One region of the Streptomyces sp. URMC 126 genome, then DNA from elsewhere that is predicted to be linked to it. Evidence: riboswitches for the same ligand, from Rfam matches in the RefSeq annotation. Region 1 holds a riboswitch; the other holds the start of a gene.
What was found. Region 1 has a riboswitch for thiamine pyrophosphate ahead of thiO (glycine oxidase ThiO). Riboswitches for the same ligand answer to the same signal wherever they lie in the genome.

Region 1 (3,390 bases):
GGTTGCGGATGCCGAGGCCGGAGCCGATGGGCGAGCCGAGGGGCATGATCGCGGCGCAGCCGGCGTCCTCCAGGCGGCGGGCCAGGACGGGGTCGTCGTTGGTGTAGGGGAGGACGGTGAAGCCGTCGTCGACGAGGATCTCGGCCGCGTCGAGCAGCTCGATGGGGTCGGGCAGCAGGGTGCGCTCGTCCGCGATGACCTCCAGCTTCACCCAGTCGGTGCCGAGCGCCTCGCGGGCCAGCCGGGCGGTGAGGACGGCCTCGCCGGCGGTGAAGCAGCCGGCCGTGTTGGGGAGCACCCGGATGCCGTGCCGGTCGAGCACGGAGAGGACCGAGCCGCGGACCGCCGGGTCGAGGCGGCGCATCGCGACGGTGGTCAGCTCGGTGCCGGAGGCGAGCAGGGCCCGTTCCATCACCTCCAGGCTGGGGGCGCCGCCGGTCCCCATGATCAGGCGGGAGGTGAAGGTGGTGCCGGCGATGGTGAGCACGTCGTCCGCCATGTCAGCCTCCCTGGACCGCGGTGAGGACCTCGACCCGGTCGCCGTCGCGCAGGGGCGTGTCCGCCCAGTCGCCGCGCGGGACGACGGTCTCGTTGACGGCGGCGGCGACGCCGCCCGGGGAGGCGGTGCCGGTGAGGCCGGCGACGAGCGCGGCGAGGGTGGTCCCGGGCTGGACGGCGCGCCGCTCGCCGTTGACGTGGACGGTGTGGACGTCGGAAGGGGTGCGGGGCGTTTCCGTGCCGGTCATGCGGTGGGCTCCTGAGCGAGGGAGGACGGGCGGGGGCCGGCCGGCGCGGCGAACCGGCGGGGGGAGAAGGGCCGGGCCTCCTCGGGCAGCCGCCCGGTGGCGAGGACCTCGGCCATGACGTCGCCGGTGAGCGGGGTCAGCAGGACGCCGTTACGGTAATGGCCGGTGGCCAGGTGGAGGCCGGGGAGCTCGGTCGGGCCGAGCAGGGGCGCGTTGTCGGGGGAGCCGGGGCGCAGCCCGGCCGAGGTCTCGGCGAGCGGCAGCTCGGTGAGGCCGGGCACCAGCTCGTGGGCGTCGCGCAGCAGCTCGTAGACGCCGCCGGCGGTGACGGTGGTGTCCCAGCCGAGTTCCTCGCTGGTCGCGCCGATGACCAGCTCGCCGTTCTCGCGGGGGACCAGGTAGACGTGTCCGCCGCGGACGACCGCCCGGACGGTGCGGGAGAGGAACGGCCGGTACGCCTCGGGGACGCGCAGCCGCAGCGTCTGGCCCTTGACCGGGCGGACCGGGGGCACCACCGCGGCGGGCAGCCCGGCGATCCGGCCGCTGTGGCTGCCGGCCGCCAGCACGGTCTGGCCGGCGGTGATCCGCTCGCCGTCGGCGAGTTCGGCGCCCGCGGCCCGGTCGCCGTCCAGCAGCACCCGCGCCGCCGCGGCCCGGTGGAAGGCCACCCCGGCGCGTTCGCAGGCGGTCAGCAGGGCGGCGGCCAGCCGCCGGGGGTCGGTCTGGTGGTCGCCGTCCACCCGCAGGCCGCCCTGGACTCCGGGGGCGAGCATCGGTTCCAGGCGGCGGCACTCGCGGCCGGTCAGCCACTGTGCGTCGAGCCCGCAGCGCTGCTGGAACGCGCCGAGTTCGCGCAGGTGGGCGCGGTCGTCGGCGTCGAGGGCGACGGAGAGGGTGCCGCAGGCGCGGTAGCCGGTGTCCCGGCCGCTCGCCTCCTCCAGCTCCGCCGTGAAGGCGGGGTAGCGGCGGGCCGAGGCCAGGTTGAGGGCGAGCAGCGCCTGCTCGCCGTAGTGCAGTTCGGTGACGGCGGCCAGCATTCCGGCCGCCACCAGGGCGGCCCCGCCGCCGGGCGCCGGGTCGGCGACGGCGGTCCGCAGGCCGCGCTGGGCGGTCCGCCAGGCGGTCACCAGGCCGATGATCCCGCCGCCGATCACCAGGACGTCGTACGTGCCCGGAGGCCCTGTGCGAGAAGACGCGTGCATGGGCGTCCAGCCCCTCCCTTCGCCGGCATGACCCGGATCAGGTTCGTACGGTCGGAGGCCGTCCAGCCTCCCTCTCAGCCCGGTCCGTCCGGGCTCCCGCGAGTGCTTGTGCACCGGCCACCCTAGTACGGGCCGGGAACGCGGCGGAAGGCGGCGCGGTGCCGCCGTGGACGCTGTGTCGGAGGTCTCCCCACCCGGTGCTCCGGATGCGGACGGCCGTCCGCCTACAGTGATCGGGTGAGTGAGCAGACGAACACCCGCAGTGGTACGGCCCCCGAGACGGCGACGGAGGGCGCGGCGCGGCGGCGCGTGGTCGTCGCCGGCGCCGGCATGGCCGGTGTGCAGACCGCCGTCGCCCTCCGCGAACAGGGCTGGGAGGGCACGATCACCCTGCTGGGCGCCGAGCCCCACCCGCCCTACGACCGGCCGCCGCTGTCCAAGGCGGTGCTGCTCGGCAAGGCCGACGGGTCCGCCTTCGAGGTCGACTTCGCCTCGCTGGACATCGAGCTGGAACTCGGCCTGGACGTCACCGGGTTGCGGCCCGCCGACCACGAGGTGGACACGGCGCGCGGCCCGGTCCCGTACGACGTCCTGGTGGTGGCCACCGGCGCCGAGCCGGTCCGGCTGCCCGGCGCCGAGGACCTGCCCGGGGTGCACCTGCTGCGCACCCTGGACGACGCGGAGCGGCTGCGTCCGCTGCTGGAGCGCAAGGGCGACGTGGTCGCCGTCGGCGCGGGCTGGATCGGCGCCGAGTTCGCCACCGCCGCCCGCGAGGCCGGCTGCCGGGTGACCGTCGTCGAGGCCGCCGACCGGCCGCTGGCCGGCGCGCTGCCCGCCGAGGTCGCCGCGCACATGGCCGACTGGTACGCGCAGAGCGGCGCCCGGCTGCTCACCGGTGCCCGCGTCGCCGCCCTGGAGCCGGGCGCGGTGCTGCTCGCCGACGGCACCCGGCTGACCGCCGACGCCGTCGTCGTGGGCATCGGCGCCCGCCCGGCCACCGGCTGGCTCGCCGGCTCGGGCGTCGAGCTCGCGGCGGACCGTTCCGTCGTCACCGACGAACGGCTGCGGACGTCCGTCCCGGACGTGTACGCGGTCGGGGACTGCGCCTCCTTCCCCTCCGCGCGGTACGGCGAGCGGCTCCTCGTCCACCACTGGGACAACGCCCTGCAGGGGCCGAAGGCCGTCGCGGCGAACATCGTGCACGGGCCGGCCGAGGGGCCGGTCTACGACCCGGTGCCCTACTTCTGGTCCGAGCAGTTCGGGCGGTTCGTGCAGTACGCGGGGCATCATGCGGCGGCCGACGAGATGGTGTGGCGGGGGGATCCGGCGGGGGCCGCGTGGACGGTGTGCTGGTTGCGGGGCGGGGTGCTCGTCGCGGTGCTGGCGGTGGGGAGGCCGCGGGATCTGGCGCAGGGGCGGAAGCTCATCGAGAAGGGGGCGGT
Region 2 (3,390 bases), on a different contig from region 1:
CAGACGGAGTTGTCGAGTCGGACGCCCCACAGCTCGTCGAGCAGCCCCCGCCGCCCGAGCAGCGCCAGGAAGGCGGACCCGGCCACGACCGTGGGCAGCACGAACGGAACGGTGACCACCGCCCGCAGCAGCCCCTTGCCGGGGAAGTCGAAGCGCGCCATGACGTACGCGCCGGGGAGCGCGAGCAGCAGCGTGAGCGCCGTGGAGGCCGCTGCCTGCCAGGTGGTGAACCACAGGACATGCCCGGTCGCCGGGTCGGTGAGCACCTCGCCGATCCGGCCGAACCGCCACCGCCCGTCCGCCTTCAGCCCCCGGGTGACGATCGCGGCGACCGGATAGGCGAAGAAGAGGCCGAAGAAGGCGAGCGGGACGGCCATCAGGCCGAGGCGGACCCCCGTGCGCCGGGGGCCGTGGTCCTTCGGGGCGGTTCCTTCGGCTGCCGCGGTTACTTCAGGACGATCGAGGACCATGCCTTGACCCACTGATCACGGTTCTTCGCGATCTTCTCGGGGGCGAGCGTCTCCGGGGCGTCGACCGTCGCGCCGAACTTGGTGAACAGCTCCGGCAGCTTGGCGTCCGTCACCACCGGCTTGACGTACATGCTGAGCGGCACGTCCTCCTGGAACCGCTTGCTCAGCAGGAAGTCCAGCAGCGCCTTGCCACCCTTGGCGTTCTTCGCGCCCTTGAGCAGGCCGGCGTACTCGGTCTGCCGGAAGCAGGTGCCGGTCGCGACGCCGGTCGGCGCCTCGTCCGCCGACTTCGGCTGCGCCTTCATGCCCTGCACCTCGGCGGGCGGGCTGGACGCGTAGGAGACGACGAGCGGCCGGTCGCCCTTGGCCTTGCGGCCGGCGGCGGAGCCGGAGAAGCGGTCGTTGTACGCCTGCTCCCAGCCGTCGACAACCTCGACGCCGTTGTCCTTGAGCTTCTTCCAGTAGTCCTGCCAGCCGTCGTCCCCGTACTTCGCGACGGTGGCGAGCTGGAAGGCGAGGCCCGGGGAGGAGGTCGCGGCGTTCTCGGTGACCAGCAGGCCCTTGTACTCGGGCTTCACCAGGTCGTCGAAGGTCTTCGGCGGGGCCAGTTTGTGGTCGGCGAAGTAGGCGCGGTCGTAGTTGACGCAGATGTCACCGGAGTCGACGGGCGTCACCCGGTGCTCGGCGTCGTCGGCCCGGAACTCCTTCGCCACCCGGTCCAGGCCCTTGGCCTCGTACGGCTCGAAGATCCCGTTGTCGAGGGCGCGGGAGAGCAGGGTGTTGTCCACGCCGAAGAAGACGTCACCCTGCGGGTGGCTCTTGGAGAGGATCGCCTGGTTCACCGCCCGCCCGGCGTCACCGCTCTTGATCGTCTTGACCTTGTAGCCGGTCCGCGCGGTGAACTCCTTCAGCACGTCCGGGGAGACGACGAACGACTCGTGCGAGACGACGGTGACCGTCTTCCCGCCGTCGCTCTCCTTCGCCTCGTCGGAGCCGCCGCAGGCCGCGAGGGCCGGGAGGGCCAGGGCGGAGACGGCGGCGGCGCCCAGGGCACGCCGGAAGGTGGTGTTCATGGTCGAGCTGACTCCCTACGCCGGTACTAACCGGATCAGGTCCGAGGGTCTGCGGCGTGGCCGCACTCTCAGCGCTGTGTGCGCTCCCCTGTCGGATTGTTCATTTGTGCGAGCAGTGCGAGTGCACCGTATCAGTGCACCCGCCCGCTCCCCCGCCCCCGGCGGGGGCTCAGCGCTCGGTCGCCGCCAGCTGGCCGCAGGCGCCGTCGATCTCCTGGCCGCGCGTGTCCCGGACGGTGACCGGCACGCCGTGCGCGGCGATCGCAGCGACGAACGCCCGCTCGTCCTCCGGACGGGACGCCGTCCACTTCGAGCCCGGCGTGGGGTTCAGCGGGATCAGATTGACGTGCACCCGCTTACCCTTGAGCAGCCGGCCCAGCAGGTCGCCGCGCCACGCCTGGTCGTTGATGTCGCGGATCAGGGCGTACTCGATGGAGATCCGGCGGCCGGACTTCTCCGCGTACTCCCAGGCCGCGTCCAGGACCTCGCGGACCTTCCAGCGGGTGTTGACCGGGACGAGCGTGTCGCGCAGCTCGTCGTCGGGGGCGTGCAGCGAGACCGCGAGGCGGCACTTGAAGCCCTCGTCGGCGAACCGGTGCATCGCCGGCACCAGGCCGACGGTGGAGACGGTGATGCCGCGCTGCGACAGACCCAGGCCGTCCGGCTCGGGGTCGGTCAGCCGGCGGATGGCGCCGACGACCCGCTTGTAGTTGGCCAGCGGCTCGCCCATGCCCATGAAGACGATGTTCGACAGCCGCGCCGGGCCGCCGGGGACCTCGCCGTCGCGCAGCGCCCGCATGCCGTCCACGATCTGGTGCACGATCTCGGCGGTCGACAGGTTACGGTCCAGGCCGGCCTGGCCGGTGGCGCAGAACGGGCAGTTCATCCCGCAGCCGGCCTGCGAGCTGATGCACATGGTGACCCGGTCCGGGTAGCGCATCAGGACGGACTCGACGAGCTTGCCGTCGTGCAGCCGCCACAGCGTCTTGCGGGTGGTGTCGTCGTCGCACGAGATGTGCCGTACGACGCTCATCAGCTCCGGCAGCAGTTCGCCCGCGAGCTTCTCGCGGGCGGCGGCCGGGATGTCCGTCCACTGCGCGGGGTCGTGCGCGTACCGCGCGAAGTAGTGCTGCGACAGCTGCTTCGCCCGGAAGGGCTTCTCACCGATGGCGGCGACGGCTTCCTTGCGCTCCGCGGGCGAGAGGTCGGCGAGGTGCCGCGGGGGCTTCTTGGCTCCGCGGGGGGCGACGAAAGTGAGTTCTCCGGGCTTAGGCATGATGCTTCCAGTGTCTCAGACGCGCGAGTGGGGCCCGCCGTCCTGTGGACAACGGACCCCACCCAAGGGAAAAGCGCAGGTCAGCCGGCGCCGACGAAGGCCACCAGCAGCAGCCACACCACCGGTGCCGTCGGCAGGAGCGAGTCCAGCCGGTCCATGATCCCGCCATGGCCCGGCAGCAGCCGGCCCATGTCCTTGATGCCCAGGTCCCGCTTGATCATCGACTCGCCGAGGTCGCCCAGGGTCGCGCTCACCGCGACGGCCAGGCCGAGCAGCAGGCCCTGCCACCACACCCCGTCGTCGATCAGGAAGCGCATGCACAGCGCGCCCGCCGCCATGGCGAACAGCACGGCACCGATCAGGCCCTCGCGGGTCTTGCCGGGGCTGATGCGCGGGGCGAGCTTGCGCTTGCCGAACCGCCAGCCCACCGCGTAGGCGCCGGTGTCGCTGACCACCGTGAGGATCAGGAAGGTCAGCACCCGCCAGGCACCGTCGTCGGCGGCGAGCATCAGGGCCACGAAGGTGGCCAGGAACGGCACGTAGAACGCGGTGAAGATGCCCGCCGTGACGT

Region 2: linked by a shared signal. The riboswitch ahead of ACSNOK_RS23745 (thiamine ABC transporter substrate-binding protein) and the one ahead of thiO (glycine oxidase ThiO) in region 1 are both predicted to bind thiamine pyrophosphate.

Annotation. Positions count from the first base shown of each region.
Region 1 covers NZ_JBPQTX010000327.1:2,749-6,138, reverse strand. Annotated here, with positions in the region: gene ACSNOK_RS28055 (thiazole synthase) at 1-499, opposite strand, end outside; gene thiS (sulfur carrier protein ThiS) at 501-746, opposite strand; gene thiO (glycine oxidase ThiO) at 743-1,948, opposite strand; TPP riboswitch at 1,946-2,058, opposite strand; gene ACSNOK_RS28040 (NAD(P)/FAD-dependent oxidoreductase) at 2,186-3,390, shown strand, end outside.
Region 2 covers NZ_JBPQTX010000225.1:4,974-8,363, reverse strand. Annotated here, with positions in the region: gene ACSNOK_RS23750 (ABC transporter permease) at 1-470, opposite strand, end outside; gene ACSNOK_RS23745 (thiamine ABC transporter substrate-binding protein) at 446-1,543, opposite strand; TPP riboswitch at 1,539-1,643, opposite strand; gene rlmN (23S rRNA (adenine(2503)-C(2))-methyltransferase RlmN) at 1,713-2,819, opposite strand; gene ACSNOK_RS23735 (phosphatidate cytidylyltransferase) at 2,900-3,390, opposite strand, start outside.